Regions from separate parts of the Lysinibacillus sp. IITD104 genome, predicted to be linked through region 3. Evidence: riboswitches for the same ligand, from Rfam matches in the RefSeq annotation. Region 3 holds a riboswitch; each other region holds the start of a gene.
What was found. A riboswitch is a leader RNA that binds a small molecule or an ion and turns the genes downstream of it on or off. The one in region 3 is predicted to bind S-adenosylmethionine.

Region 1 (10,838 bases), 1.8 Mb from region 3:
TGCTATCGCCTTTATGTTTACTGGCTTAACATTAGCTACTGTAACAGGTATCCCACTCGGTACATTTATTGGACAAGTAACAGATTGGCGTATGTCATTCATTTTTATTGTTGTCATTGGAATTGTCGGTTTAATTAGTAATGCATTTTTAGTACCTAGCCAATTATCGAAAGGCAACCCCATCTCTATCCGTGATATTGGCAAAGTATTAGGCAATATTCGAATGATCTTAATACTATTCATTACCGCAATTGGATACGGCGGTGCTTTTGTTGTCTACACATATGTTTCACCTATTTTAGAGCAATATATGGGGTATTCCCCACATACAGTCGTCATTATTCTAGTTGTCTATGGTATTTGTGTAGCTATCGGTAATACTCTTGGAGGTCATTTTGCTAATCATAATCCGCTACGTTCCATCTTTATTATTTTTGTTGGACTTGCATTGGCATTGCTTGGCATTGGCTTTACTCTTGAATCACCTATTATGGGATTAATAATGGTGCTGACAATGGGATTGTTCATGTTTATGAATGTCCCAGGATTGCAGCTATATGCTGTTCTACTATCTGAAAAATATATACCATCAGCAATTTCAATGGCCTCAGCATTGAATATTTCTGCTTTCAATATTGGCATATTTTTAGGCTCATATATCGGAGGCTTTATTATTCGCCACCAATCGTTGGCGCATACGCCTATATACGGATTCCTGATGGTTATGCTAGCTGCAATTGTTACACTTTTATGGTTACTTTTCGATAACAAAAAACAATAACTCTCTGAATTTCATTTTGTATAAAAAAGTAGTAGAGAATGTGTATTGTTTGTTGATATGTAGTATCCTATAATTTACTTGAACCAAACGAGAATGATTATCATTCTAATTTAAGGGAATACCCTTACTGTTTTAGTAAATCTATAGGAGTGAATAAAATGCGTAGAGGTCGATATTTTTCATTTGTAGTTTTCTTTGCACTTATATTCGTATTAGGTGCCTGTGGCTCAAATGAAGTAAAAGAGGATACAGCTACAGAAGAACAATCATCTAAAGATACAAGAATTGTAGAAGACGAGTTTGGAAAAGTAGAAATTCCTACAAATCCACAGCGTGTAGCTGCTATCTATTTGGAAGACTATTTAACTGCTTTGGATGTAAAACCCGTTGTGCAATGGTATCACCCATCTTGGGGAAAACAGGACTATTTAGGATTAGATGTTCCTGAGTTCGACATTACTGGTAGCATGGAAACATTATTACAAGCCAAGCCTGATTTAATCATTGTAGATGGTGCCGCGGACAAGGCAAAGTATGATGAATACTCAAAGGTAGCGCCTACTTACCGCTTGAAAGAAGATATTCTACAAGATCCACGTGAAATTGCGAAAACAATAGCTGATGTTTTAAATATTTCCGATAAAGCAAAAGAAATGGTTGATCAATATGAGCAACGTGTTTCCGATTTAAAAGCAAAACTAGATGAATCAATCGAAGACGAAACAGTTGCTGTTGTACGACTAAATGTAGCAGATAATACATTAGCGTTATTTGGCATTAAAAATCGCTACTCTGGCTATATTTACACAGAGACAGGCTTAACACCTCATCCATTAGCCCGTGATATGACAGAGTTCCACGAGGTTTTATCGGAAGAGGCTATCACGGAATTAGATGCGGATCATATCATCCTTTTCCCTTCAAACGGTACATGGGAGTCTAAAGAGAACCAAGAAGCCATTAAATGGTTAGATAGTACACTATGGAAAACACTCCCTGCTGTAAAAAATGGGCATGTCTATATTGCTGATCGCACATATTGGCAATCTGGCGCAATCACAGCCAACTTGCTAAAGTATGATGATCTAGAGAAATGGTTCGTCAAATAATTTACAAAAGAAAGCTCTTAATGAGGGCTTTCTTTGGCTTAATGTTAAAATACAAAATAATTTAATAGCACTTTTGTGAAGGGGAAAATGGATGATATTGTCACTCATCACTTCTTCACATTGAAATAAGTGCCTATCCTCTCTTTAATAGACTTTTTTGTTTCCTACAGCTAGTACGAAAGAAGAAAAGACACGTTAGCAGCATGGTTGATTGGAGTGGAGCCAGCGTCACTCCTAGGGGATTTAGCGTCACAGGTGAGACCCTGGAGCGAACGCAAGTGAGTGAAGCGGCTCATCAGACGCCCCCTGGAAAGGACGCTGGCGGAGCGGAAATCAACCCCCTCGCCTTGCTAAAAGGGCTTTTTCTGCTAGTCACATGATCTTTTTTCAACAACATGAAAGAAAGCTCTTAATGAGGGCTTTCTTTGTGTTGTTCTTCCAACTCAACAAAAAGGGGTGAACTATCAATGGGTAACTTAACACATGTTTATACGTTACAAAATATCTCTTATGCAATTCAATCATCAAACAAGTTGTTGATTAGTAGTGGTTTCTATACACTTTTCATCGTAATGAATGGTAGCGGAAAGCTAGAAATAGATCATGAAACCATTCATTTTAGTGAGGAAAAGTGCATATTGATACCGCCAAATAACACGGTTAGTATTCACATTCAAAGTGAGCACCTTTATTTTTATCAATTACAATTCAACATTGTCAATCTTAGCAATAGTCAGAATTCCTATAGTCATTTTACAAGTATCAGAGTACAACATCTTCTCCCCTTTTCACAATGTCATCTACTGCTAGAAGTCATCTATCAAAACCGGTTAGCGGAGGATGAACACACGATTTTTGAGCAGCATGTGCACTTTCAAGAGCTGATGTTATTGCTCTTGCATCAAATTATACCCAGGCAGATGCAAAAAAATGATCGCCAATCTGTTGAGCAGTCCATTAACCAATTACAAAAACATTTTGAAAAAGAGTGGACGGTTGAGCAGCTAGCACAGTTAGCTGACGTCCCAAGATGGAATTATACGCGCATTTTTAAAGATATTACGGGACAAATTCCTCTTCACTATTTAAATAACATTCGTATTGAAACAGCTAAGCAATTATTAATAACAACAAATGATCGAGTATATGAAATTAGCCAGTCTGTCGGATTTAATAATGAGTATTATTTCAATCGTCGTTTTAAAGAACATGTCGGCATTTCGCCAGGACAATATCGAAGAAGTCAAAGCAGCCATCTACGTGTATTTGCACCATTCTTAGAAGATTTCTTTGTTGCCCTTGGGATTACGCCAATTGCTCAATTCAGTCATTCAAAATGGGGAAAACAAGACTATTTAGGTCTACAGGAAGTGCCAGATATCGATGTACAAAATAGAGAAATGGATCGACTCCTTTACTATAAGCCAACTTTAATTATGCTAGATTCTGGTGTAGAGCGTTGGGAATCCTTTCCGCATTTAAATGAGGTAGCCCCCATCTGCCATCTCTCACACCCTGGTGAGAATTGGCAATCTACGTTATTTAAAATTGCTGATCTAACAGGAAAAACCTCCTTGATACAAGACGTAATCCTACAATATGAAGATAAAGTACAACAAGCAAAAGGAATTCTTAGTAAATCCGTTTATGGGCAAAGTGTGGCATTTCTCCGTATTTCAGCCATTGGCATCACTCTATACGCTGGTCCTGAGTGTGGCTATACGGGCCCCATTTTATATCATGACTTAGGTTTAATGCCCCATTCACTAGTATGTCGTATTCCGCCCAATCAACGTAAAGCCCAACTGACATTTGATCGATTGATGCAATTAGATGCTGATCATTTATTTATTACATTTGATAAACAACATTCCATTCATGAGAATGAAGAACGTGCTATTTTAAAAACACCTACTTGGAAAAACCTAGAAGCAGTTAAAACCAACTGTGTCTATGAAATAGACTTTTTAACATGGATGAATTATGGCATTTTATCACATAGTAAAAAAATTGATGATGTCTTGGATGTACTTGGCTAAAAAGGAAGCTCACTTTAGCTTCCTTTTTAAATGTTTAGGACAAACATTGTATTGTAAATAACACCGAAAGTCGTTTGGCTACATAAGATAAGATATCAGGCTATAGGATAGGAGGAATGATCTTGTATTACAATCCTTATCCGTATTTTGTTCATCCCTATCATTATCCAACATCGCCAATTGCAAATCATTTTGTCGTTAGACCCTTTTCTCAACATCTAGCAATGCCGACCAATAATCCTTTTCCACCTGTCGATACACACAAATTAAAAGCTTCAGCAACACGGATAAAGGCGATGATGCAGCAAGCTCAATTACTTACGGATAAAATAGATAGCTCCCAACAATTCGCACATGATTTAATGAATGCTGCTCAACTTTCAAATAAAACAGAGGTTGAAAAATTAATCACATCAACAGGCATTACGATGAAATTTGAAACGAACTATACACCAGACAGTTTTAGAATACGTCTTATTGATAATGATTGTTGTGGAGTCACCTTGAATTTGAATTGGTGAAAATTCCTAGTGAACTTGTAAACTATAAAAAACTATGCTAAAGTGTTTGTATTGTTATTTCTGAAAATTCTTATATTACTTTTCTTATCAAGAGAGACGGAGGGATTGGCCCGATGAAGTCTCAGCAACCAGCTAAACAGTATGGTGCTAATTCCAATTGGCAAAATGATCAGCCTTGAAGATGAGAAGAACTACCGTTGTTTCAGCAGGAGTCCTCTTCTATAAGGGGACTCCTTTTTATGTACCACTATTTTTAACAGAAAGCAGGGAAATCGATGTCTAATGAACTTTTACAAGCATTGCAATTATTAAAATCGAAACAGTGGGTTGACTTAACACATACATTCGGCCCAAATTCACCACATTTTTTTATGTTTGAGGACGCTAAATTTGAAACGTTATTCTCTCATAAGGATGGCTTCTTCGCCCAACAATTTACGTTCCCCGGTCAATATGGCACACATATCGACCCACCCATTCATTTTGTGCGAGATACTCGCTACTTAGAAGAATTAGAGCTAAAAGAGCTTGTTCTCCCCCTTGTTGTCATTGATAAATCACAAGAGGCTGCAAGCAACCATGACTTTGCATTAAGTGTTGAAGATATTCTTGATTTTGAGGACAAGCATGGAGAAATTGAAGCAGGAACATTTGTAGCATTACGTACAGATTGGAGTAAGCGCTGGCCAGATAAAGAAGCTTTCAGTAATAAGGATGCAGATGGACATAACCATATCCCTGGCTGGGGTTTAGAAGCTTTACAGTTTTTACTAAAAGAACGCAAGGTAAGCGCAATTGGTCATGAAACATTCGATACGGACTCTGCCGCCGATTTTCGTAAAAATGGCAAGCTAGATGGTGAATATTTCGTACTTGAACAAGACACCTATCAAATTGAGCTAATGACAAATTTGGACAAGCTACCTGCGAAAGGCGCTATCATCTTCAATATCGTACCTAAGCCAGAAAAAGCATCTGGCTTCCCTGTGCGCTCATTTGCTATTTTGCCATAACATAAAAGTCGGTATAGCGTATACCGACTTTTATGTTTGTCCATTTCTTTTTTTGAATAGAAAGTAAGCAATGAGCATCCCTACAATAAATAAAAGGATAAGATAGATACTATAATGAGTCAGATAGTATCCAACAAATCGCCATTTCTCTCCAAGCATCTTTCCTAATGATATAAATGTGAACGTCCAGATAAATGCCCCTGTATAGGCAAAAAGCGCAAACTTTCTATAAGGATAATTATTAATAGCCGCAATATACGCTGTCAAATGACGTACCCCGGGGATAAAATAGCCAATTAATAATAGGGTAGGTCCTATTTTTGTAAACATCTTTTTCGTAAAGTCAATTTTTTGCTCTGTAATATGAATTTTAGGCCCATATTTCTGCAATAACGGTAAGCCAAAACGATAACCAATATAGTAGCTTAAGGTAATGCCTCCAACCGCACCAATCATTGCACTGACTAAAGCAGGAATATGTTCAAGACTTTCTCGGTAAACACTATAGCCTACATAAGTTAGAAACACCTCATCAGGAAGTGGCACCCCTACAATACCTCCAATTAGAATCACGATAATTCCAAAGTATCCGTAATGTTCAATTAGAGACTGCACGTGATGTGCCATAAATCATCCCACCTAAAATTTATTAAAATCTACCTGCTATATATAGTGTAGCCTCAGTGCTCTAAATGACTTGAAGCTGACGTAAAGCAAAATCGATACCGTTATCAGTAGATTTCTTTGTAACAAAATTGGCAGCACTTTTTAGAGCTGTGCTTCCATTCCCCATGGCAATTCCTAATCCTACATACTCCAACATGTCAATATCATTATCCCCATCCCCAAAAGCAATCGCATTCTCAGGGTCGATGTTAAAATGATCCAGTACAGCTTTAATAGCTATTGACTTCGAAACATCCTGCTGTAATACATTCACAATATAAGGATGCCATCGCTGCAAAAATATATTCGAAAATTGGCTAGTATATCTTTTTTCAGCCAGCTCATCTGCATATAGACACATGAGAAAAACCTCTTCATCTACAATGTTTTCATTTATAATTGGAAAATCCCGTAAAGATAAAGTTTCCTGCATCGCTCTTAAAGCTACTGGACTTTGTATGCTATTCATGGATAGCTGCTCAGTAAAAAAGGTTAGGCTATGCTGCTGTTCCTGTGCAAATGCCTGTACATTTCGGACAATTTCTTTGGCAATCGGAGTTTTATGTATGACAAGATCCTTATGTTTCACATAGGCCCCATTTGCAGTAATAAAGGTTTCAATCCCCAGCGCTTTTAACTCATAGCACATAGATAAGGGTCTTCCAGTAGCCGCTACAAGATGGATTCCTTTTTCTTGCAATAGCTGAATAGCCTGTTTGGTACTTTCTTCCACACAGCCATCCTCGTAATTAATCAATGTGCCGTCTACATCAAAAAACACGATATTATACTTCATTTTGAGCACCTCCTTTATAGTCATTTAGAACCAATTTATAATTTTTCTCCCATGAAACATGTGAAAGTATTTTGACAAACTTTCAGCAAGCTATATAACTTCCATTGGCAACACCGATAAAAACTATTACAAGCGTATTTATAATAATATTTAACTAAAAATTCCTTGAATATTTTTAATTTAATAATTCTAAAGGAGTATACCAAAGAACACAAAATTGTTAAAATAAAAGATAATACCTTAAACACATTGAACGATAAAATCTTACGTATAAATAGAACAAAAGAAATAGCGCGCAAAGGAGTTGATTCTTATGGCATTTAACATTTACTACTATGAAAGTAGTGTAGACTGTAAATTTTGCAAAAAGCAGTTTACCACATATAAAGTTCGCCCTAATCGATATAAAATTATCGAAGAACAAACGGATTTCATGCCTGTTTATGATGGCCTAAACCCTTTGCTGTATGAAGTTGCTGTATGTCCACATTGTGGCTATGCCTACCATAAATCGATGACACGAACTTATGGACCTTTCATGCTCCTCATTGATGAACTATACATTAAAGAGCTCCAGAAACCTATGGATATCTGTCAGGAACGTACAATTGATGATGCCATTATCAGTTTTAAGCTCGCCTATTTAGTATCCCGTGCGTCAATGGAAGAATCTCTTTTAATGGCTAATTTCGCTCTAAAAATTGCTTGGCTCTATCGATTAAAAAAGGACGAAGAGTCTGAAAAGCGCTACCTTTTTGCTGCTAGAGATTTTTATAGTAAATCCTTTGCCTCCAATCAAGAAGGTGGAGAGAGAATTCAGTTTTTACATGCTGAATTAAGCCTTCGACTTGGTGATATCCCTGAAGCTAAAAAAGGTTTTTCACGTTTAATTGCAGATCGAAATGTTTCGACGAAATATCGTAAGCTTGCACGCAATCGTTGGGAAAATTATAAATATGACGAACAACCCATAACAATTAATGAAATCATTAATTAATGGGACGAGGAGATGATTGGTTATGTTGCTATTTCAAAAGAAAATTGATGTGAGAGAAGAGGATATATATTCAGAGCTACATCATTTTTTATTAAGAAAAAATAATCGCTACCTAACAAACGATGAGGTTGTCGCTTTAACAGGCGTATCATCCGAATTGCTTTATAAATGGGTAAAAGCAGGAAAATTAAAGAACACCATTTTCCCTAATTTAGGGGCACCATGTGAACGATGTGGACAGATTACACAAGCTAAAATTTGTGTGAGCTGCTCTTCCTCCATTGTTGGTACATTAAAACAAGAAGAAAAGGATCGTGCATGGTTTAACCAAATTCAACGTAACCATGTAAGAGCAAGTACGTATCACTATAAATAGCATTTCAACCTCCATCAATTGGAGGTGTTTTTCTTTTTTACATACTAAATTTAAACTAATTTTAAACAAATTCTTCCTAAACTTTAAACTTGCCTTTCTATAATTAGTATCAATATAAAGTGAAGGGCTGATAATTAATGAGGAAAGCTAGGAAGCATAAGGTTTTATTAAGTTTTGCATTGGCAAGTTTAATGACAGTAAGTGGAGTAGTAAATGTCTCTGCTGCTGTCCCTGTAAATGAGCAGATTATTAAAAACGATTCTGCCGTCAAACAAGCTAGGACTTCTAATGAAACATTACTTGATTGGAAAAAATGGGTGAATGACCATGCATACAGCCTGTCATCCATCCAGCCTGAAACGTTTGACGGACAAAAAATTCCCGCTAACAAATTTGACGATTTAGAGATGCTAAAACCTTTATTACATGATAAACGTATTGTCTTTTTAGGGGAAAGCTCTCATGGAGTGGCGCAATTCAATCTAGCGAAAACACGTTTAATACAATTTTTACATCAAGATATGGGCTATAATGTCCTTGCCTTTGAAAGTGGTATGGGTAATGTGATGAATGCTCAAGGACAAATTGATAAACAAGCAGCTCTACAAACAATGAAGGATGCCATTTTCGGCGTTTGGTGGACAAAAGAAACTTTGCCTCTGTTTGACTATGCAAAATCGACTCAAGCAACAGAGCAACCTCTTGTACTTACTGGCTTCGATATTCAACAGCAAGGAGCATTTACGAACGGAGATTGGCTGCAAAACCCTAAGTTGGCTCAGCAATTCAATGAAGCTGAGAAGCAACTTGCTGAATGGAGCTCGGGAAAAGATTTGAAGGGCTATCAAAAAGTAAAAGCTACTATAATTGATGTGTATAAACAGGTAAAATCAGAAATACAAATCAAAGAAAAAGAGCTACAGGCAGCTTATCCAAAAGAGCCTCATATTGTAAAACTAATGGATCGCACTCTAGCAGATCGTATTCGACTAGCAGACGAATATATAGAGTTAACAATTCAGTCCAATATCGATATTGAACAAAATAATATAGAATCATTTTTGCAAACTATGGAATGGCGAGATCAAGCGATGATGGAGAACTTACTTTGGTTAGCTGAAGAGGTGTACCCAACAGAAAAGTTTATTGTATGGGCTCATAACGATCATATTCGTAAAGCACAATCGGATGTAATGGGATCTCCTTACCCAGTTAAATTAATGGGGGAACGTTTACCTGATATCTATAAGAAATATAGCTATGTATTAGGTCTATACATGACTAGTGGAGAGACATCAAATAATATGGGAGAACCTATGCCTGTTTTACCTCCTGTCAAAGGATCTATTGAAGATATTCTGTCTTCAACAAATAAACCTTACACATTCATCGATTTACGCAATCGACAAAATGAACGAGGCAACTCATGGATGTTTGAACCACGCTTATCCTATAGTTGGGGAATGATACAGGAAAGTCTTGTTCCGCGCGACCAATACGATGGTATACTTTTAATAGATCAGGTGAATAAACCAACTTATATTAAATAATCTCTCTTATTAAACAATAGCAAACTAGATTTCCTAGTTTGCTATTATTTTAAGTATCCATCGATATAGTATCCCATTCTTCGCCTTGATATCCAATCATCCAAAATAAGCCTCTCCGTCTTTCCATCACAACACTTTCATTTAATGCTAAAGGAGCTTCTTGTCCATTGATGCGGCTATCTACACAAGCCCAATGGAATCTGTAAATTTTATCCGCCTCATCCACTATATCTTCCTTACTGCGCAGTACCGTTTGACCATAAAATTGCTCAAATGTCTCGCAACGGGAAACTACTTGAATTGCATATTCACAATCACATACATCGTCAGGGAAATTTAGCTCTTCCACAAGCCCCAATGCCCAAATAAGTGTCCAATAGGCTTCATATTGCCATGATATATTGACTGCTTCTTGAGCACCAGGATGCTGAGCCTCAAGAAAGAATTTTTCATGCTCCGTTAAAAATTCATGCACCCCATATGTTCGTAGCATATTGGTAAAGAATTCTCTAGACTCCTCAATATCACCCCTCTGTGCTACATCACATGCGAATTGAATAACAATTAACAGGGCAACCGCTCTTCTTGCAATATCCTCTTGGCTTTTAAATTGAAGATTTTCTACTGGTGGTAGCTGAGGAAGTGATGATGCATAAGGAATCTCCTTATCCGTTAAAAAAGCTATCGTTCTATTTTTTCGTGCTTCTCCCTGTGCTGACGTCATCTCATGTGCATGTATCTTTCTTGTACAAGCATGTGGTCGAAAAACAGATGGACCCGATTCTCCATTAGGATAAACGATAACCATACCATTTTGATCCAGCAAAGTACCATCTGATAGGAATCCAATCCCCCCTATGCTTGCTAGTAATTTTATAAATTGCTGCATATGGTCATCTGTCATCTCTTTGTCCATTTCGATTGCAACGACAGTATTGAGCACGGATATTTGAATCATTACTTGTTCTTTTAGCTGTTCATCTTTAAATG
Region 2 (10,838 bases), 690 kb from region 3:
CGGAACGTTTTAATTGATTGAGGATGGTTGCATTCACTGCTTCTCCAGCATCAATTAATTCATAGACTTTGCGTTGATAGGCAGCTTCTAGTAAATGTGTAACAAAGTTATGATAATATGTTTTCGCTACAATATTGGAAATCACCCAACGTTTAAAGCGTAGATCATCATTATGTGTTAGTAGATAATTCGCTAACAGCATTTCATTCATTGTCGATGGCGCTTCAATAAAGTACAGAGATGGTCGACTATTAAGATAAGACTGATGCTCATACGTATTTGCAAAATGCCCAGCATGACCAAGCTCATGAATAAGTGTAAAGACTTCATTCATTTGTTCATTCCAAGACATTAAAATATAAGGATGGCTACCATACGGACTTGAGCAGAATGCCCCTGTAGATTTTCCTTTGTTTGGCGCATAGTCAATCCAGCGTTCATTAAAGGCTCTTTCCATTAATTGATTATAGTCTTCACCCATAACGGCTAATGCCTTTTCAACATATTCTTTTGCCTCAGCCATTGATAATCGTGGATCATACTCAGGATCCAGCGCAATTTTTAAATCTGCAAATGTCATTTGGTCGATTCCGTTGGCTTTTTGAATTAACGTTGCATAACGACGCATATGCGGGGCAAGCTCTTTTGTAATTAAATCAATTTGACGATTATAGAGCGAACGATCGACATCTTGATCAAATAATAAATAATCAATGACAGAATTAAAACCTCTTAGGTCAGCCATTGTTTTTTCTTGTTGAATATGTGTGTTATATACTTGTGCCGTTGTATGCTGGTAATCGCGTAGCTTGCTTGAAAAAGCTTGAAAGGCAGCACGGCGTACATCTGTATTTGCTTCAAACTCCCAGTCATTTTCGTACAGCACAAAGCTAAGAGGATGCTTTTCGCCATTGGCTTCAAATTCGCCAAAATCCATGTCCACTAATTTCGTCGTATTGTACGTTTTATATGGCGCGTCAAATGTGGCACTGAAGGCTGCCAGCGCTTTTTCCACTTCAGGATGGAGCTGGTGTGGTTTTTGTTTTAATAATTCCTCTAGATAGCGTTTGTAAAGAGGGCTTAATGCTGCTGCTTCTTGTAAAACAGCTTCATCCAATGCCAGTAACTCGCTACGCACGAAGGATAGTGCACTGCTGACTTTTCCGATAGCTGTACCAAACTTTGCCGCACGCATTTGGGCTACATCATTTGTGCGATCTGTTTCGAGATTTAAGCTTGCATATGTGCCAATCGGAACAAACTTTTTTTGCAGCTCTTCAAAGGCTGTTAACACATCAATTACTTTTTGTGCATTTGTAATCGTACCTTTGTATTGTTGCTCGAAGCTAAGTGCATCTTCCACTAATTGTGCTAAGGTAGGTTCAAAATCAGCCTCATTGCTCAATAAATCTGTTAAATCCCAAGTTTCTTCTACTGCAACATCTTTTCGTAATGGTAAAACTTTCATTTATGGACACCCCTTTACATATAAGTGATTTCATTATAACGAAACTATTTCGGAAAGTGAAATAATTTCGTAGAATAGTTGAAATATTCTTACTCTAAATCGTTTCTTATGAAGGATGTTTGAAATATTGTCGGTCGGGAACAATGAGTGTATAGCCAACATCTTTCATTACGCATACTAATGGCTAGAACGAGACATATTGGAGGAGAAATTGATTATGACACAAAACTTAAACAAACAATTAAATAAGCTAGTGGCGACATGGTCTGTGCTTTATACAAAGCTACACAATTATCATTGGTATGTCACAGGTCCAGCCTTCTTTACATTACATGCAAAATTTGAAGAGCTGTATAATGAAACAACATTGAATTTAGATGAAATAGCAGAGCGTATTTTATCAAAGGATGGCAAGCCAGTGGCGACATTAAAAGAGCATCTAGAGCTATCCTATGTAGAGGAAGCTACAGGTGAAGAAACGACAGAGGACATGGTTGCAACGACAATCTCAGATTTCCAAAAGCTGATGAAAGCTTTAAACTCTACAATGGAGCTAGCTGCAGAAGAAGGAGACGACCGTACAGAGGATTTACTCAATGCCATGTACCAGTCTCTTGAAAAGCATACATGGATGTTAAAAGCCTTTCTTGACAAGTAAAAATTGACAATTGGCATGCTGGAGATGACAGTCTCACCAGCATGCTTTTTTTCTGCCCTGAAGGCATTATGTCAAACGGGCAACGTAGTTTAAGGCAATTTAACAATTATTACAGTTGAGTAAAACGGGTTTGCTTGTGTGCAGTGCGGGTAATTATCTAGTAAGCCATACAACATAGGAGGAATTGAACATGATGAATGAACAAAATCCAAAAATTGAGGTGGCCCATACAAGGGATGAAATGCTTCACATTTTAGAGAATATGCGAATGGAAGGTTATCACCAAGACGATATTCATATTATTGCGAGAGATCCCCAACAGTTTGAGGATGTAAAATGGGATGCCGATGTGCAAACGCATGAGGCTGGAAATTGGGTAGATCAATTTAAATCTTGGTTTACAGGCGACTCAGCCGTTACAGAGGGCTTAAAACGATTTAATCTGTCAGAGGGACAAATCGCTTACTATGCACACCTTGTAGAACAAGGCAGTATTGTTTTATATGCAGAGCATGAGGATGATGTTGATACACTCCAAACATATCCAGAGACTGCTGAAGAGCAAGAGGAGCGTTTAAGAAATCAACAACGTATGATAGAGGCAGAGCAATATAGAAGATTTTTATAAAGAGTAAAACAGAGTGATCCCAGTGATCACTCTGTTTTACTGTATGACTTTTTCTTGTGCGTCTTTTTTTATAAAGCGTAGGGCATGGAAGTGCTCTAATTGAGCCACTAAATTACCAATAAGAATAAAGCTACCACCAATCATTAATTTTATTGTTAAGCCTTCTCCGATAAACATCATGGCAAACATAGCGGCAAAAATAGGTTCTAAGGAGAAGATAAGACCTGTATGTGTAGCAGAAGTATACTGTTGTGCAACAGTTTGACCCACAAAGCAAAACGCACTACAGATGATGCCAAGCCCTAAAATAGCAATCCAGGAAGTTGTTGAGTTTGGCAATGTTGGTGTTTCGAATAGAAAAGTTAACACTAGCGCATAAATACCAGCAAAGCCAAGCTGATAAATTCCGTATGAAATGGACTCTACATTTCGAGTGAATGAGCTATTTAAAAGTAAATAAATTGAATAACATAACGCAGCAATTGCGACTAATAAATCGCCTTTATGGAAAGTGAATGTGCCGTGTGCTGTTAAGACGGTAATCCCAATCATGGTACAAATGATCGCAAAGCTAACTGCACGAGAAGGTAACTTTTTTTCAATAAAGCTACTGAAAATCGGCACTAACACGACTGTTAGGCTCAAGATGAAGCCAGCATTTGAAACAGAAGTAGACTGTAAACCAAATAAACTTAACGCGAACACAATGAATAGTAAAAATCCTTGAATAGCCGCATATTTTAATGTTTTACCATTTACTTTGATCATCCGTTTGTAAAAAATAAGTCCTGCTACAAAAAATGCGATGATACAACGTAATGCCACCACATTATAAACTGCCAACGTTTCTAGCCCCATGACCATAAAGGTATAAGAGAGCCCCCAAAACATTGTGACAATAACCATCAATACATTTGCTTTTCCTTGGATACTCATTATGTTCACCTACCATCTGTGTACTAAAACAGTTTTTATACTAAAAATTACTATATATCTTGTATTGTGATTAGTAAAACGAATGTTTATAATGAATAGGATTAAAAAAATTCATGTATATTGAGGGATTGCGGATGAGCTTAGTTAAATATGAGATTTTAACAAAGGTGGCAGAGGTGGCAAGCTTTACAAAAGCAGCGGATGCACTAGGGTTAACACAGTCTGCTGTGAGTCATGCCGTATCAAGTTTAGAAAAAGAGTTTGGCTTTGCTCTCATTCATCGAAGTCGGGTAGGTGTAACATTAACGAGTGAGGGACAAACAATGCTAAGGGCAATGCGTCAGGTTTTGGATGCTCAGGAATTATTGCAACAGGAAGCAGCTCATATTCTTGGGGTGACACGCGGTAAGGTTCGAATTGGTGTAATATCGAGTATTTCCTCGAATTGGATGCCAGAAATTGTTCAGATCATGGATAATCAATTTCCAGGGATTCAGGTGGAGTTACGAGAGGGAGATTACTATGAAATTGAACAATGGCTTTTAAGCGGTGAAGTGGAAGTAGGATTTTTGAATGGTCAAAAGTCAGAGCAATATCAGTTCACTGAGCTCCAACAGGACCCATTGTTATGTATTGTTTCGGATAAAAGTCCTTTATTTAATAAGACAGAAATTGATATCGTAGATCTAGAGGATATGCCATTTATTATGACTTCCTATAAAGGGACAAATGATGTCAAGGTGCTATTAGAGCAATATCATGTCAAGCCGAATATCCGCTTTGAGCTTTCTGAGGAGGTAGGGATTCTTTCCATGATTTCTCATCATTTAGGGATCAGTATTTTACCTCAGTTGGTTATTCAAAATTTACCGCCAACATTGAAAGCGATTCCATTAAAGCAAGGTGGCTACCGAACGATTGGTATTGCCATGAAACATCATGCTTCGCCCGTCACAAAGAAATTTGCAGAGATATTAAGTGCTTGGCTAAAAGAGCAAAACAGCTCCCTAAAATAGTGGCTATTGAAGCATATCCTTACATTACGTTAAAATAGTATTTGTATATATTTCAGAAAATAGGTGAGTGTATGGGGACATTACAGGGCAAAACCGTACTGATTACAAGTGGGGGAACACTTGAAAAATGGGATCGTGTACGAGGTCACACGAATTTATCAAAAGGCACAATGGGGTGTTATTTAGCAGAGGCGGCGCTGGCTGCTGGCGCTAATGTAGTATACATGCATGGTTACTTTGCACAGCTCCCAGAAAACCAAAATGATATGACATTGATACAATTTGAAGGCATAGAGGATTTAGGACAAAAGGTGCGTCATGCAGTTCAACAACAACATATCGATATTGTCATTATGGCGGCTGCGGGCTCTGATTGGGTCATTGACAAAGTATATGATCAATCAGGTAATTTAATGGAGGAAACGGGGAAAATGCCTTCTGACGAACCACCTATTATTCATTTTAAAAAAGCGCCAAAAGTATTAGGTCAAATTAAGGGCTGGCAACCGAATGTAACATTAGTAGGCTTTAAGCTCGAAGCCACGAATGATGAGGAATTCTTGTTAGCTCGCGCAAGACTGCGTATGGAAACAGCCAATGCTCAATTTATGGTAGCAAATAGCTCTCAGTCTTTATATGGGGGGGATGAACCTCATTGGATTGTACCTGCTGATGGACAGCCTCTTAAAGTAATGGGTAAGCAAAAAACAGCAGAAGCTTTAATGATGCATTTACAAAATCAATAAATGTGAACTGTGTAGAGAACTATTTCTACACAGTTTTTTCTTGTCTAAAAGGTTAGCATCCTATAATATTTACTTAACGGTCGGTAAAAAAGGAGGGTAATAATGGGAAATAAAGAACAAACTTTTCAAAAGATTATAGAAATTGCTTATGTGATGTTTGCGGAAAATGGGTTTGAAAAAACAAGCTTAGCAATGATTGCTACAGAGGTAGGTATTTCAAAACCAGCCATTTACTATTATTTTCAATCAAAAGATCAATTAATCGCTTACATATTTGATGAATTGTATAAAGAAATTCAACAGGATATCGCTGTGGATTATAAAGAGCTTACTTCCGCTAATTTTAAGGAAAAATTACTCGAGCTAGGCTATAAGTCTATTGAGGCACAGGGCAAGGATCCTTATTTTAATAAAATATTTAATCAATATGTACTATTAGCGGCTCGCGATGAAAACTATAAGAGACAATTAGTGGAGCTAGAAACCAGCTTTTTAACAAGCTTTGTTGAAGTCCTACAATGGGGTGTGCGGCTAGGAGTTCTAGACGATACGCCCCATATAGAAGCAAAGGCACAGATGCTAGCCCTGGTCTATGATAATATCGGTAATTTCATGTTAACAGGTAACCAATTGAACTATAGAGCTATTTGGAAGGAGGCTGTACATAGCATTATTCAAGGGGGCAAAGATGACAAATAGAAATGATGATCGGCGCATTGAAGGTCTTGATTTTGCAAGAGCTCTCGCTATGCTTGGTATGTTCATTGTCAATTTTGGCGTCATAACAGGTTCTACAACGAATGGTTCAACACGGTTGATTGCCTTACAAAATATGTTTGAGGGGCGTGCGTCGGCCGTATTTGTCATGCTAGCAGGAATAGGAACAGCCTTAATGACTCGTCAGGCTAGAGAGAGTAAGGACCCAATGCTTCTTCGTCAGAATCGACTTATTTTGTGGAAGAGGTCGCTTTTGTTATTCGTGATAGGGATAGTACTATATGCGATCGGTTGGACAGGAGATATATTACATTATTATGGCGTGTATATGTTTGTTGCCGCATGGTTGATTGCCCAATCTAAGAAAAGGATGATGTTTATTATCGGTGTCATTCTTATCCTTTCACAATGGCTTCAAATTCAATTTAATTACCTTGCTGGCTGGCATCCAACATATGTGTTACTAGAGTATCTGGATTTTTGGACACCAGTAGGATTTATTAGAAATTTGCTGTTTAATGGCTATCACCCACTTTTCCCCTGGATTTGTTTTTTTCTGATCGGCATGTTAATCGGCACATTAGATTTAACAAATCGTACATTACGAAAAATCTTATTGGTGACTGGTTTATTGCTAGTCATCATGACTGAGGCTTGTTCAACAGTATTCATTAAGATGACAACCATTCATTTATTGGATGTAGAGAGTGCATTGTATTTATTTGATACAGGACCGATTCCACCAAATATGATGTATGTCCTATCTAATTCGGCTTCGGCTATTGTCCTTATCGTGGGCTCCATCTATCTTGTAGAGACATATAAAAATAAAGTCATTCAATCTTTAATCTTAACTGGACAAATGTCTTTAACGCATTATGTTGGCCATGTTTTTATAGGCATTGGAATACTAATTGTTTGCCAAAAGCTGGAGAACCAAACACTTGTTTTTTCTATGCTGTATGCCTGCTGTTACTTTTTAGGATGTGTCTTTGTTTCTGTATGGTGGAGGGCTAAACATCATCGAGGCCCACTTGAATTCATAATGAGGAAATGGAGCTCGTAATAAATTAATGGATTGCCATCTATTTCTCACTGACTAGGCATAAAATACTTTAGGTATAGGGAGTTTTTTAATCTAAACGACACATTGCATAGTATTCAACTAGGTTTTCTAATATTTTGTATTGACATTCCTATAGCGGAATTATAGAATTATTTTCAAGAAACGCAGTACTCTTATCAAGAGAGGTGGAGGGACTTGGCCCAATGAAGCCTCGGCAACCGAAAAACAGGTGCCAAATCCAACAGATGGTGTCTGAGAGATAGGAGGGGCTATCAATCAGTTTGATGCGTTGGCCTCTTTATGAACAATAAGGAATAAGAAAGAAGGGGTGTTTCGTATGGCTCAGTCAGTAAAAGTAGATGATAAGAAACTAGAGGCAATTGCGAAGGCGATTCAAAATCTTGAATTTGGTGAAGTGCATATTACGATTCAAGATGGTGTAATTGTGCAAATTAATAGGCTTGAAAAGCAAAGATTTCCGCAGAAAAAATAACAATGATTTCAGTAGAACTTATGTCAAATGGCCACCTATAAGCATGAAGGATATCCTGTGCTTACAAGTGGCCCTTTTTTTGTGTGATAGGCTAGCTATAAAAGCCTTTTGGTATGGGACCGATATGACGGCGATGATAAAGCAAAGGCTCTTTTTGAGCATTTGTAATGTCTACCACCTGCCCAATAAAAATGGTATGGTCGCCCGCATCGATTTGCTGAAATGTTTTACATTGTAAATTAGCTGCTGTATCATGTAGAATCGGTAGTCCTAAAGTGGAAGTTGACCACTGTGCTTGTGCAAAGCGATCAGGGATTTTACTAGCAAAAAGTGTACATAAATGCTCTTGATCACTCGCTAAAATATTGACCGCAAAATTTGGCGCAGCCGTGAAATAAGGATGGAGCTGAGATTTTTTATCGAGTGACCACAAAATAAGGAGCGGGTCGATTGAAACAGATGCAAAGGAATTGACGGTTAAGCCAATAGGTTGTGTGTCATGACATGTCGTGACAACTGTTACGCCTGTAGGATAATTACCTAATGCCAATTTAAAGGCAGCTACTAAATCTGTCATTCAAATCACCTCTTTATGAAATTAGTGAACGGAGTTTGTAGGTAAACGAAACTTTTTTTCATATCCTACTAGTAACTCCTTTTCTTGAGTAAATTTTAAACTAATCAAACATATAGGTAAAGGTAATGGGGAAAGAAAGGGGAATGGCCATGACTTTATATTTTGATCATCTGGTTCATCAAGTGGAATCACCAGAAAATATAAAGGTTTTCTTCAATAAACGAAATGTTCATACAGTGAATGGTGGGCAGCACACGATGTGGGGGACTTATAATACGTTAAGCTACTTTGGCTTAAGCTATATTGAACAAATTGCTATTTATGATCGTGATTTATTTGAGCAAGCGGCACAATACCCATATTCCCTACATTATACGTTTAAACGTGATCAAGAGCGCCAGGGATTTTCTCGAATTGCCCTGCGTACAAAAAATATTGAGGAAGAGGGTCGGCGCTTGCGAGCATTGGGCTATGAAGTATATGGGCCAGATGCATGTAGCAGAACAAGACCAGATGGCACAGTGGTAGAATGGAAGCTACTGCATTTTGGTAAGCCAGATCTTCCAATTGATTTTCCATTTTTGATTGAATGGGCGGAGGAAGATGAAGAGCGTTTGGCACAATTAAAGGCAAGTGGTGCCATTGATGTAAAACAGGCTATAACGATGGAATCCGTCCAATTCTATGTCAGGGACATGCAGGCAACCGTTCAGCTGTGGCAAGAGGTGCTACAGCTACCAGAGCCTACACAATATGAGCAGTATATGTCACTACAGCTACCGAATATGCGCTTAGATTTCTATAAGGAAGAGAGTGCGAAGGCAATGACACTCGGACATGTCAAAGAGGGACCATTTGGCGTGACATTAAAGGATCCTAAGCGAACAAAGGAAACATTAGTTTGCCCAGGTGCTTTTTATTGGATAAATCAATAATGAAAAAAGGCTGGAACATAACTAACCTGGACCTTCATTAAGCCGAATAATCTTTAAACATGATAACTAGAAAAACCGACTATTCCGAAACACTTCGTAAGCGTTTTAGTGGATAGCTCGGTATTTTTAGGGGCTGAAACACCTTTGCTCCAGCCTCTGTACATAAGTATTGAAAAACAAACCCATCAATAGAATTTCTGATACAGGCTACTTGCTTTCCTGTGGATTTAGCGTTACACAGGGGACTCTAGAGCGAAATCAACCCCTCACTTTGCTAAAAGGTCTTTTTCTAGTGACATGCTCTTTATTCAATAATATGGAAAAATCCACTTCATCAAAGAAGTGGATTTTCGCTACCTATTATTATTCGATTGTCATTTTTTTCGGTGTTTCTGTACCTGTGTACCAATCAAACTCAATTTCAAATGAATGCTTGTCGCCCTTTTTTGTATAGGAGTATTCGATTTTGAGCTGTTCACTTGGGCTGACAACTGTTGGCTCTGTGCCTTGAACAAAAGTGAATTCACCATTTTCTTTAAGCTTTTCTGCAATCGTTTCCAGTGTTGCCGCAAATTCTGCTACACTTTGTCGTTCTGTATGCTTCAAAATAACTTCTGTCATTGGTTTTTGCATCGAAATCCTATTACTTCTATTATAACATGGAGGGGTCATTAAGCTTATAAAACAGCACAAAAAGCGGATGAAGGAAACGATTCATTTCCTAATCCGCTGCTAATCTGGAACTACACGGATAGCCCCATTATGTTTATAGTTTTACCACATTTGATGCTTGGGGTCCACGATTGCCTTCCACAACATCAAATGAAACCTTTTGACCTTCTTCAAGTGTACGGAAGCCTTCCTCCTGGATGCCCGTAAAATGAACAAATACATCTTCGCCATCATCACATTCAATAAAGCCATAACCTTTTTCATTATTGAACCACTTTACGATCCCCTGTTGCATAAGCATTCGCCTCCAATGCGCTTGAATGTAAAATAAAGTTAAATAAATGGTGCTCTCATTGAGAAAATGTGAAAAAATTGCATTTTCTCTTAGAACATACAGGAATTGAACAAAGATGTCAATTGATTGACGAAATGCTTGCGTATCTGGCTTTCTTTTTTTTCACAATTAAGACTATAATGGAAATGAACAACATAGAAAGTAGGATGCCAAATGACAACGAAAAATCAACCATTATCAGATTTAGAAATCGCTAGTCAAGCAGTGATCAAACCTATTACGGAAATTGCCAATGCTGCGGGTATTCCAGAGGATGCTCTTGAGCAGTATGGACGCTTCAAAGCAAAGATTGACCCATTAAAAATTACTGCGCAGGGCGAGGATGCAAAGGTAGTATTAGTATCAGCTATTAGTCCAACCCCAGCTGGTGAAGGAAAGTCGACTGTGACTGTTGGACTAGCAGATGCCCTTCATCAATTAGATAAGAAGGTGATGGTCGCATTACGTGAACCATCATTAGGTCCAGTCATGGGCGTAAAAGGTGGCGCAACTGGTGGGGGTTACGCACAAGTTATACCAATGGAGGATATTAATTTACATTTCACTGGTGACCTTCATGCGATTACAACTG
Region 3 (10,838 bases):
AAAGCTATCCAATCACCATACCAATTTAATATTTTTGAGAAAAATCCATTTACGATCAATGCAGTAATTAGTAACGCTACATTTTCACCTAACTCTACGTTTCATATTCATTCATTAGACGTTTTTAATTGCGGGGACTATACAACTATCAATAATCCTAATAACGTGTATATGGTTACGTCAGACGTTTTAACAATGCGTGGTGGTAAATACAAGGCAACCTTAGAGTATTGCAACTATTCAATTGTAGAATGGAAAACAGAAAAAGTTTTAATAGGCAAAGATTCTTTAGGTAGACCTGTATATGAAGAACAACAAGTAAAAGTTGGGGAGATACCATGTATTTTACGATATAAAGACATGACGTATACAACCAATGATAGCATTAATCTAACTAAACCTATTTATCAGATTACAGTTAGGGACAGTGACGCAAGCCGTAAAAATTTTAAATTGAATGAAAATACATATGGCGATGTAAAAATTTATGATACAACCTATCGTATTATTGACGTAGATTACAGTAAAAAGGGAATTATCAATATCCGATTAGAAAAACGTTGACAAATGCACGATACCCCAAATTGTTTATTTCGCTTGCTACCTTATCATATTTCACACGCCCATAAAAATAGTTGTTCCCTTATACCTCTTTTATTAGTAATATGTAACTAAAATAGATAATATGGGGTGTTAGATTAAATGTGGCCATTAATATTATTGGTAATTTTAATAATTTTATTTATTATATGGTATATCACAATATTTTCTAAGGGGAAAAATGAAGTTAAAGAGATAGAAAATAATATAAGAATGACGCTTGATGAAGTTGGTATAAAAGATGATGCTTACTGGTCAAGTCGTGATTTATTAGTTGATAGGATGGTACTTTCAATTAATGAAATTACAGAAGAAGTAATCATTGTGAAAATACCTAAATTATCGAAAGAGTACAGGCAACCTGATGTACAAAAAATAAAATTTCAAGAAATTATAGAGGTAAAAGTTATTTCTAACTCTAATACAGTAACGTCAACGTCTAGGGTATCACAGGTAGGCGGTGCATTAGTTGGTGGCGTATTAGCGGGTGGTGTTGGTGCATTAATAGGTGGATTGAGTGGACAAACAAAGTCTAAAGAAACTATTAAGGATATAAAACTTGAAATTGTGGTAAATAATATTTCAAATCCTATTATTGAAGTTCCGTTTTATGAGACAAAAATATCTGAATTAAAATCAGGAACACCGAAGTATGAGCAAATTATCAAAGAAATTAATCTTTGGTATAGGAAGTTTACAGTGATATTACACAAACAATCTACACTAAAATGATTAGGTTGTTTATTTAATAAAATTGATTGATTTTGATATTTATAGGCGTTACTATTAAATGGATAATGTGCTTAATTTTCACTGTTTCAACTTCTTTCCTTTTTGTGGAATAGAAATGAAATGACTACAGTATTTTGCTGTAGTCTTTTTTTCTTTCATGAAATAAATATCCTTTTTTTACTTAAATTAAAAATTTTAACTTAATTTATTTATATACACTTCTTTTTTTCAGAAGTATGAGTTATAATGAAGATTACATAGATTTTATAAGAAGTGGAATAAACAAATAGGCAAATGTAATACTCCCATACTAAAACTAGTTAGATTCATACAATATTTCATAATTACGGCATGTTTACCATAAATTTTAAATGTAGAAACACCACATATAGCAAGCTTAGTGTACATCAAATGAGCAAGGAACATGCACATGAATCACAAAATATTCTATGAATTATTGATATTCTAACTAGTTCGTGTTACAATTCAAGATAATTAAATAATCTTATCAAGAGAAGCTGAGGGATTTGGCCCGATGACGCTTCAGCAACCTCTAACAATTGTTAGAAAGGTGCTAATTCCAGCAAAGGATTTTTTCCTTTGAGAGATAAGAGTGGACGTGAAAAAATCCTTCTCATTCTATCTCGTATGGAATGAGGAGGATTTTTTAATTTCGTTGCATTCTACGCAAGCAAGGTTTGCTAAAAGAGAGTGATTATAGAGAGGGGAAAGCAAGATGCCAATTAATATTCCGAAAAATTTACCAGCTGGAGAACATTTACGTGAGGAAAAAATCTTCGTCATGGAAGAGGATCGTGCGAAAACACAGCAAATCCGTCCATTAAATATATTAATTTTAAATTTAATGCCTGAAAAAGAAAAAACAGAGCTCCAATTACTACGTTTATTAGGAAATACACCATTACAGGTGAATATTACCTTTTTAAATACGGCCACACATGAGTCGAAAAATGTGAGTAAATCCCATTTGCAGCTATTTTACACAACGTTTAACCAGATTCGTCATCGACGCTATGATGGTATGATAATTACTGGTGCGCCAGTAGAGAAAATGGCTTTTGAAGAGGTTAACTATTGGCAGGAAATTTCAGAAATTATGGATTGGTCTAAAAAGAATGTGACATCCGTGCTACATATTTGTTGGGGGGCACAGGCTGCATTGTATCACCATTATGGCATTGGGAAGGTCGAGCTTTCTGCTAAATGCTCAGGCGTCTACTCCCATGTGATTACAGATTTAACAGTGGATTTGGTACGAGGCTTTAGTGATTTATTTACTGCGCCGCACTCTCGCTATACATCTGTTTCGATTGACGAGGTTCGCAATCATCCCGATCTACGACTATTATCTTACTCAGAGGATGCAGGGGTATTTATTGTACAATCAAAAGATAATAAAAATATTATGATTACGGGGCATCTAGAGTATGATGCGACAACACTAGCCGATGAATACAGTCGCGATGTGGCGAAGGGCATAGATATCGCCGTTCCTGTAAACTACTTCCCGAATGACGATCCAACACAAGTGCCGATGAATACATGGCGTGCCCATACCCATTTATTATTCTCTAACTGGTTGAACTACTATGTTTACCAAGAAACACCATATGAATGGGATTTTGTAGATGAAATCGAATATCATATTTAATTAATAAAAAGTCTAATTTCTTTTCTAGCGTAGAAGAAATTAGACTTTTTGATTGTCATTTTTTGTTTCCTGCTGAGGTGTTTCATTATTTTGAGCCTTGGACTTGCGGTTTCGAATGACTGCTACAATCAGCAAAAGTATAGGTAATAAAATGGTGAAAATAAAGGAAAAGATTGGCCAAATTTCATTATTATAATTAGTGGAATGCACAATATCTGGATGTACTATTTGGGAAAGTCCAATGACAATGATACCCATCGGTAAAATAAGTGGACGATGATCCTTGATTTTCAAAATTTGTGCAAGGCCCACAACGGTCGTATAGAAGTACATAAATGTACGAATATAAATGGAAGATATCCACATAAATGCCATGATAATTTCAATACGCTGCAAAAAGTTCCCTATAGATATTCTTTGCGCTAAGGCATAGCTAGGAAATGTTCTAGCCGCAGTATTTTCAGGCCCTAGTACAAGAATTGATAGGACAATCAACGTAATTAAGACGACTCCGCCAAGGATGGTCCCGATATATAGCCCTTTCTGCGAAGCTTGTTGTACATTGACGCTAGCAGGATATAGCATCAATAGCACAAGTAAAGGAAAGGAAAAGATACTCATAAAGCGTGTAATACTATAAAGCATAGATGTTTTCGTTGCTTCTAGCAGTGGCTGAATATTCTCAAATGTAATTTGAGGGCTAATACTAATGATGAAAAAAATAAATATAAAAATAAACATTGGAAAAAGAATTTCTGCCGAACGGGCAAAGGTCTCAATCCCTAAATAAGCGGCATACATAATAATGTTACTGAACAGTAGGGCAAATGCTAATGTCGGTGTCTCTGGCATAACTTCCGTTTTCATGAAAATACCGATAAAATAGAGTAATTCTCCAGCAGAAAGAAAGGTCATAATCAGGAAACAAATCGCTGTGATTTTCCCAAAAAAACGCCCGAGAATTTTTTCGTTGGCCTCGATAAAATTTAGGGACGGTGTTTGATTGGCAAGTGTTAAAAATAATTTTACAAGCAATAAACTAAGCAGAACACCAATGCTTGCCGCAATCCAGGCATCTTGCTTAGCAGCACCAGTAATACTCGAAGGGATAATTAAAATCGCTGTACCGATAGAATAGAGGAAGGTAACGATTGTAAACTGTCTAGAACTAATGATCTCTTTTTCCATCTAGCTACCCTCCGTTTCAAATTCCATTCATCTATTTTGTAAATGAAACAATGTAATCTCTAATAGGTGTAAAGATAAAGGTGATCAAATCTAAAGGGCTCGGTATATGGACTTTCAGGGCAATGCCCATATTTAAAGCAGTTCCAATGAGTAGTAAAATGGTGAATACGACAACGGCTCTTCTATCCTGTTGCTTTTTTAACTTTGGAATAAAAATAAGTGCAACAATGATTGCGATAATCAGGAAAGCTACGGCTAGCACCATTCCATTACTCCTCCTTTGGCTTGCTTAATAATGAATTTTGCAACGTGCCCAAACCTTGTGTTGTTACCTTCACGTGAACAGCCACTGCTAAATCTGGAAAAATGGAAGTCCACTCATCCTTGATTTTTTTCCATTGCTTTGGATTTGCACGATGTAGGGCATCACCAAAACCAAAGACATCGACTTCATATTGCTGTTGGATTTTCTCTAATGTTTTTTCAACGCGTTCATCGATACCTTGGGCTGTTTTTTTATTAACATAATCAATCGATTTATTTTTGGTAAGATCGATATCACATTCGACCTCTCCAACATTCTGCTCTACATTAATATGAACATCAATTTTGGGTTTCCCGTTTTTAAAGGACCCTTTCACTTTTGTAGTGGATTGAGTGATTTCAGTAGATAAGGTCCCTTTATTAGGACAGGCGATGATTTCAATCGTACTTTGAATTTTGTCATTAAGAAAACTAATACTTTTGCTTTCGCTCTCTGTCAATAGCCCCATATATTTATCACCTTTAAAGACTGCTAATCCCGCATATTGTAACAGCACAGGTGTTTTAACACGTTGTACATTTGTTTGATCTACCCCTAATTTCTTATCGCCATGAATTTCAATAGCAGAAATTAACGCCCCTTTCTGCTTATTGCTTAGCGTATTGACTAATTCATCAATATTAACAGCTATTGTGGAGCCCCAAGCTTTTTCAGAGACATCGAGAGAATTTAACAATTTATTAGCAGGAACCTTTTCGATGGGTGTAAGTACATTTAACACTTCTTTCGCGGTTGCTTCGTGAGACATGATAACGTCGAAATCCTTACGAAATTCATGGTCCCTTACAATTAAATCAAGTGCATCACTAATTCCTTCTTCGGCAAGGTCCTCCCCAAGCACAACCACTTGGAGGTGGGCAAAATAGGGTTTTCGAGCAGCGATGGTCGTCATTTTGCGAATGGCCTCAAAGATAGTCTCGCCTCTCGAATGATAGCTAACGACAGGAGAGCGTTGAGTGGAAGCTTGGCGCATTGAAATTTCACCAGGATCGACAATTTGAACTGTAATTTCATAGTCCTCATCTATTTTGTCAATGCCCAATGCTACGACAATGGCCAATTCATTTAATTCACGCTTACTCCAGCAGCCACTTAACAGTATTGTGAGGATACATAGTAAGCAAATCCAGTTTAATTTTGCCATATTCCATTCCTCATTTATCCAGTTGTTATTTTCTGTTTTTTACATTGATATAGTTATGTCCTCTAACAATATTTTTTTGATTGACTAAACGAGGTCGTGTAAGTAATTTTCTACGCGGGAACAGCACAAAGGCATCCTTCTGATCCTGTAATACCAAAGGTGCAAATGGACTTAAATATGGTACACCAAATGAACGAATGCTACATAAATGGAGAATAATCACCATAATGCCAAACATTACACCGAATAAACCAAACATTGCAGCCAAAATCATTAATGGGAAACGTAGCACACGAATCGTATTCGATAAGCCATAGGCAGGGAATAGGAAGCTACAAATCGCCGTTAGGGCCACAATAATTACCATTACAGCGGAGACAACGCCCGCATCAACAGCAGCTTGCCCAATAACTAAAGTTCCTACAATGGACACCGCAGGCCCGATTGTTCTTGGCATCCGTAATCCAGCTTCCCTTAGTACCTCAAAGGCTATTTCCATAATGAGGGCCTCAACAACAGCAGGGAAGGGTACACCTTCTCTTTGCGATGCAATACTAATTAACATGGGTGTTGGAAGCATTTCTTGGTGAAAGGTAGTAATCGCCACATACAAGGATGGTGCTACTAACGCTAGACTGATACCAAAGAAACGCAGGATACGTATAAGCGAGCTAATCATCCAATGCTGATAATAATCTTCTGCTGATTGTAAAAAGGATGTAAATAGCGCTGGTACGACTAAGACAAAAGGTGTGCCGTCAACGAGAATCGCCACTTTGCCATCTAATAATTCACCAGCGATAACATCAGGACGTTCAGAGTTGTAGACGGTTGGAAACATCGAGTTTTTTGAGTCCTGAATAAAATCCTCAATATAGCCGCTTTCCAGTATGCCATCGATATTAATACGATCTAATCGAGCCAATACTTCAGCTACAATTTTGTCACTCGCTATACCGTTTATATACATTACTGCTACGTCCGTTTGCGTCACATCCCCGATAACACGTGACTTTATCCAGAGATTCGGACTTTTTATTTTGCGACGGATAAGCGCAGTATTGGTCCTTATTGTTTCGGTAAAGGATTCCCTCGGTCCGCGAATAACGGATTCAGTCGATGGCTCTGTGACAGCTCGATCCTTGGCACTTCTTGTACTTGTCACAATCCCCTCAGCGAAGCCATCCAATAAAATAACCGTTTCACCATTGAGAATGGCACTGTAGAGTGTTGTGAAATGCTCAATATTCGTCACATCGCCTACCGTTAAATAGGAATTCCGAACATATTGGTTAATTGTCGTTATTTCAATATCTTGTTCTTCTTCAATATTTGCCATCAGTTTATCGATAACAGAATCAGAAATAGTCGTTTTATCCGATAAGCCATCAATGGAAATAATGGCAAGACTATGTGGTTCAGCTTCTCCAATCCTAATTTCACGTATAATAATATCATTACTATGCCCTAGTGACTGTTGAATGATTTTGATATTTTTAGATAGGGAAGTATACAATAAATCGTTCTGGGATGGGGAGGTCTCGGCATTGTTATACATGGACATGTGTGTTTTCCTCCTCAAATGGTCGTTCATTACCTATAGAGTGGACAATTTATTGGAGAGATAAACGAAAAGGTAATGAAAAATCTAGCTATTTGTGGCAAAATTACATCCCTTTTGTTTTGGAATAAATAAAAAACAGTCTGTCCTTTCAATACTTGAAAGGACAGACTGCTTTATGTACGATAGTCGTATTGTAATTCATCTTTACTTGTATCAACATCAACATGTAAATTGTGATCGTTAAAGAACCAAAGATCTTTCTCATCAATGTAATAGATGACACCATCAATTTCTGTCTGCACACCAATGGCAATGGGTTCCTCACGTGTCATTCCCAGCGAAAAGCCTTCATGAAACGGACTAGAGCCTCCATAACGTGCATAAAAACGAATTGTATCACCCGGTTCAACTTCCATTTCCTGTTTGAACCATTGTAGGGCTTCATCTGTCAATGCAATATTCATTTCAAATGCTCCTCTCTTCCTACAGCCATTTTACCTTTGGTTCGGTGCCGTTTTTAATACGTGCAATATTGGCACGGTGACGATAAATAATAAAGGTAAATAAAAAGGCTACCAAGATGCCTAATGCAAAGTCACCTGTAATAAAATAATAAACGATTGCATAGATAAGCGCTACTAAAGCGGCTATCATCGATGTTAAGCTGACGATTTTTGTGATTTTTAATGTCACAATAAAGGTAATAAATAGTAGGACAAAGAGTGGCCAAGAATAGCCTAATAATACACCCGCTGATGTTGCCACAGCTTTCCCACCACGGAAGTTGGCGAAGATCGGGAACATATGACCGATTACGGCGACAAGCCCCAGTAATAAAGAATGGAGTGTAGTATCAGAGAAAACGGGAAGTGTCACGAGTAAGACAGCGGCAGTCCCTTTTAAGACATCCATCACCGTAACAACAATACCTGCCTTTTTCCCTAACGTTCGAAAAGTATTGGTCGCACCAAGATTACCGCTTCCGTGTTCACGAATATCGGTGTTATAAAAAATTTTGCCTATCCATAATCCAGAAGGTATAGAGCCGATTAGATAAGCACATAAAATAATAAGTCCATTGATCATAGCTGGACTCCTTTCATTCATAGTCCATCACTTGGTACTAATAGTTTGTATCAAGTATTTTACACTTTTTCTTGCTAATCTACAATGTTATGAAGGAGATTTCATTCGAAGTCTTGAATTCAATACAAAAGAGAATCTATTAGCGAGGACTAGGCTTTTAGACATAAATTTGTAGGAAGCGATAAAACCTTTTTAAAAATATAGGCAAAATGGCAATTTTGTCAATCGCTCATTCCTTTGGTAGAATAGAAGTCTAACTTTAACCAGTTTAATCGCAAGGCACGAGGTAGTGTGTGCTACTATTTGCAAGCAACACAAATTTATTTTGCAACTATGTAGGCTTCAAGGCGTCAAATGATGTTGGAAGCTAGAAGCAGTCTGCCTTGCTTAAATACCAATTTTAAGCAACTGTTGAAGATGTTTACTATTAATAAATATGATCAAAACTGTGAGCAAATTTTAAAATTTTATTGGACCTGTCGCTAACTATTGACAGGAAATGCTATTATTATTAGGATGAGAACATAAATAGAACATGTGTTTGTTTTTTGGAGGGGAATTTTTTTGACGAATAAACAGTCACCTAGCGTCTATAATGATGACGCTATACAAGTATTAGAAGGATTAGAAGCGGTACGCAAACGACCTGGCATGTATATCGGTTCGACGGATGGCCGTGGACTTCATCACCTTGTGTATGAAATCGTAGATAATGCGGTGGATGAAGCACTGGCTGGCTTTGGATCTCATATTATTGTCACAATTCATAAAGATCAAAGTATGAGTGTACGCGACTTTGGCCGTGGGATGCCAACCGGTATGCATAAAATGGGTAAACCGACACCAGAAATTATTTTTACTGTGCTACACGCTGGCGGTAAATTTGGTCAAGGTGGCTATAAAACAAGTGGTGGTTTACATGGTGTTGGTTCTTCCGTTGTGAATGCGCTCTCAACATTTTTAGAGGTGACAATCCATCGTGATGGCAAAAAGTATCGACAACGCTTTGAGCATGGTGGACATCCTGTCACAACACTTGAAAATATTGGGCAAACGAAGCAGACAGGAACGCTTGTTCATTTTCTACCAGATGAAACGATCTTCTCTGTCACAAAATTCAATTATGATACGTTAGCGGAACGATTACGTGAATCAGCCTTTTTATTAAAGGGCTTAAAAATTGAATTAATTGATGAGCGCGAGGAAGGCAAGAGCGATGTGTTCTTTTATGAGAATGGCATTGAGGCTTTCGTTGCGTATTTGAATGAGGAAAAAGATGTCCTTCATCCAGTAAAATATGTAGAAGGCGTACAGGATGACATCGAAGTAGAGTTTGCTTTCCAGTATAACGATGGTTATTCGGAAACGATTTTATCATTTGTTAATAATGTTCGTACACGAGATGGTGGTACACATGAAACGGGTGCAAAGGCAGCATTGACGCGTGTCTTTAATGAATATGCAAGAAAAATTGGCTTGTTAAAGGACAAGGATAAAAACCTTGAGGGGACAGATATTCGTGAAGGCTTAGCGGCCATTGTATCTGTTCGTATTCCAGAGCACTTACTACAATTTGAAGGACAAACAAAGGGCAAGCTTGGGACAAGTGAGGCTCGTTCTGCAGTAGATAGTGTAGTGTCTGAGCAAATTTTGTATGTGCTAGAGGAAAATGCAGAATTATCAGCTTCTCTTGTTCGTAAAGCGATTCGAGCGCAGCAAGTACGTGAAGCAGCTCGTAAAGCACGTGAGGATGCACGAAATGGCAAGAAAAACAAAAAGGGTAGTACGATTCTATCTGGAAAATTAACGCCAGCTCAGTCACGTAATGCGGCAAAAAATGAGCTGTATTTAGTCGAGGGTGATTCTGCTGGTGGCTCTGCTAAACAAGGTCGTGACCGTACATTCCAAGCGATTCTGCCATTGCGCGGGAAAGTAATCAACACAGAAAAGGCCAAGCTACAGGACATTATGAAAAACGAAGAAATATCAACGATTATCCATGCGATTGGTGCTGGTGTTGGCACGGATTTTGCGGTGGAGGATTCTGCCTACAATAAAGTAGTCATCATGACCGATGCGGATACAGATGGGGCACATATTCAGGTCTTGCTATTAACATTCTTCTATCGTTATATGCGTCCGCTCATTGAGTCTGGGAAAGTCTATATCGCACTACCGCCGCTTTATAAAGTCTCAAGAGGTACAGGGAAAAAAGAAGTCATTGAATATGCTTGGACAGAAAGCGATTTACAAAAGGCCATCAAAAAGGTTGGAAAGGGTTACATATTACAGCGCTATAAAGGTCTTGGTGAGATGAATGCAGACCAACTATGGGACACAACGATGAACCCTGAAACACGGACATTGATTCGTGTCACAATTGAGGATGGTGCACGTGCGGAGAGACGTGTCACGACGTTAATGGGTGATAAGGTAGAACCACGTCGTAAATGGATCGAAGCCAATGTGGACTTCGGTATGGAGGATGATTCTAACATTTTAGAGAATGAATTCATCCAACAAGAGG

Region 1: it holds a riboswitch for S-adenosylmethionine, as region 3 does, so the genes downstream of both, V1L66_RS01775 (cyclase family protein) here and metA (homoserine O-succinyltransferase) in region 3, are expected to answer to the same signal.
Region 2: it holds a riboswitch for S-adenosylmethionine, as region 3 does, so the genes downstream of both, V1L66_RS14795 (YezD family protein) here and metA (homoserine O-succinyltransferase) in region 3, are expected to answer to the same signal.

Annotation. Positions count from the first base shown of each region.
Region 1 covers NZ_JBAHYH020000001.1:341,638-352,475, reverse strand. Annotated here, with positions in the region: gene V1L66_RS01795 (MFS transporter) at 1-781, shown strand, start outside; gene V1L66_RS01790 (ABC transporter substrate-binding protein) at 940-1,890, shown strand; gene V1L66_RS01785 (helix-turn-helix domain-containing protein) at 2,358-3,929, shown strand; gene V1L66_RS01780 (hypothetical protein) at 4,052-4,450, shown strand; SAM riboswitch class I at 4,532-4,638, shown strand; gene V1L66_RS01775 (cyclase family protein) at 4,726-5,463, shown strand; gene V1L66_RS01770 (DedA family protein) at 5,494-6,090, opposite strand; gene V1L66_RS01765 (Cof-type HAD-IIB family hydrolase) at 6,152-6,925, opposite strand; gene V1L66_RS01760 (DUF2225 domain-containing protein) at 7,239-7,922, shown strand; gene V1L66_RS01755 (hypothetical protein) at 7,945-8,298, shown strand; gene V1L66_RS01750 (erythromycin esterase family protein) at 8,436-9,848, shown strand; gene V1L66_RS01745 (DUF4272 domain-containing protein) at 9,898-10,838, opposite strand, start outside.
Region 2 covers NZ_JBAHYH020000001.1:2,877,672-2,888,509, reverse strand. Annotated here, with positions in the region: gene pepF (oligoendopeptidase F) at 1-1,468, opposite strand, end outside; gene V1L66_RS14830 (Dps family protein) at 1,686-2,126, shown strand; gene V1L66_RS14825 (general stress protein) at 2,317-2,754, shown strand; gene V1L66_RS14820 (DMT family transporter) at 2,791-3,690, opposite strand; gene V1L66_RS14815 (LysR family transcriptional regulator) at 3,825-4,706, shown strand; gene V1L66_RS14810 (phosphopantothenoylcysteine decarboxylase) at 4,778-5,452, shown strand; gene V1L66_RS14805 (TetR/AcrR family transcriptional regulator) at 5,555-6,151, shown strand; gene V1L66_RS14800 (heparan-alpha-glucosaminide N-acetyltransferase domain-containing protein) at 6,141-7,235, shown strand; SAM riboswitch class I at 7,406-7,501, shown strand; gene V1L66_RS14795 (YezD family protein) at 7,573-7,728, shown strand; gene V1L66_RS14790 (flavin reductase family protein) at 7,820-8,305, opposite strand; gene V1L66_RS14785 (VOC family protein) at 8,455-9,240, shown strand; gene V1L66_RS14780 (amphi-Trp domain-containing protein) at 9,604-9,873, opposite strand; gene V1L66_RS14775 (cold-shock protein) at 10,007-10,207, opposite strand; gene V1L66_RS14770 (formate--tetrahydrofolate ligase) at 10,421-10,838, shown strand, end outside.
Region 3 covers NZ_JBAHYH020000001.1:2,186,339-2,197,176, forward strand. Annotated here, with positions in the region: gene V1L66_RS11105 (hypothetical protein) at 1-564, shown strand, start outside; gene V1L66_RS11110 (hypothetical protein) at 703-1,332, shown strand; SAM riboswitch class I at 1,835-1,946, shown strand; gene metA (homoserine O-succinyltransferase) at 2,069-3,004, shown strand; gene V1L66_RS11120 (endospore germination permease) at 3,044-4,192, opposite strand; gene V1L66_RS11125 (hypothetical protein) at 4,224-4,457, opposite strand; gene V1L66_RS11130 (Ger(x)C family spore germination protein) at 4,462-5,661, opposite strand; gene V1L66_RS11135 (spore germination protein) at 5,687-7,225, opposite strand; gene V1L66_RS11140 (HesB/YadR/YfhF family protein) at 7,399-7,689, opposite strand; gene plsY (glycerol-3-phosphate 1-O-acyltransferase PlsY) at 7,709-8,311, opposite strand; gene parE (DNA topoisomerase IV subunit B) at 8,876-10,838, shown strand, end outside.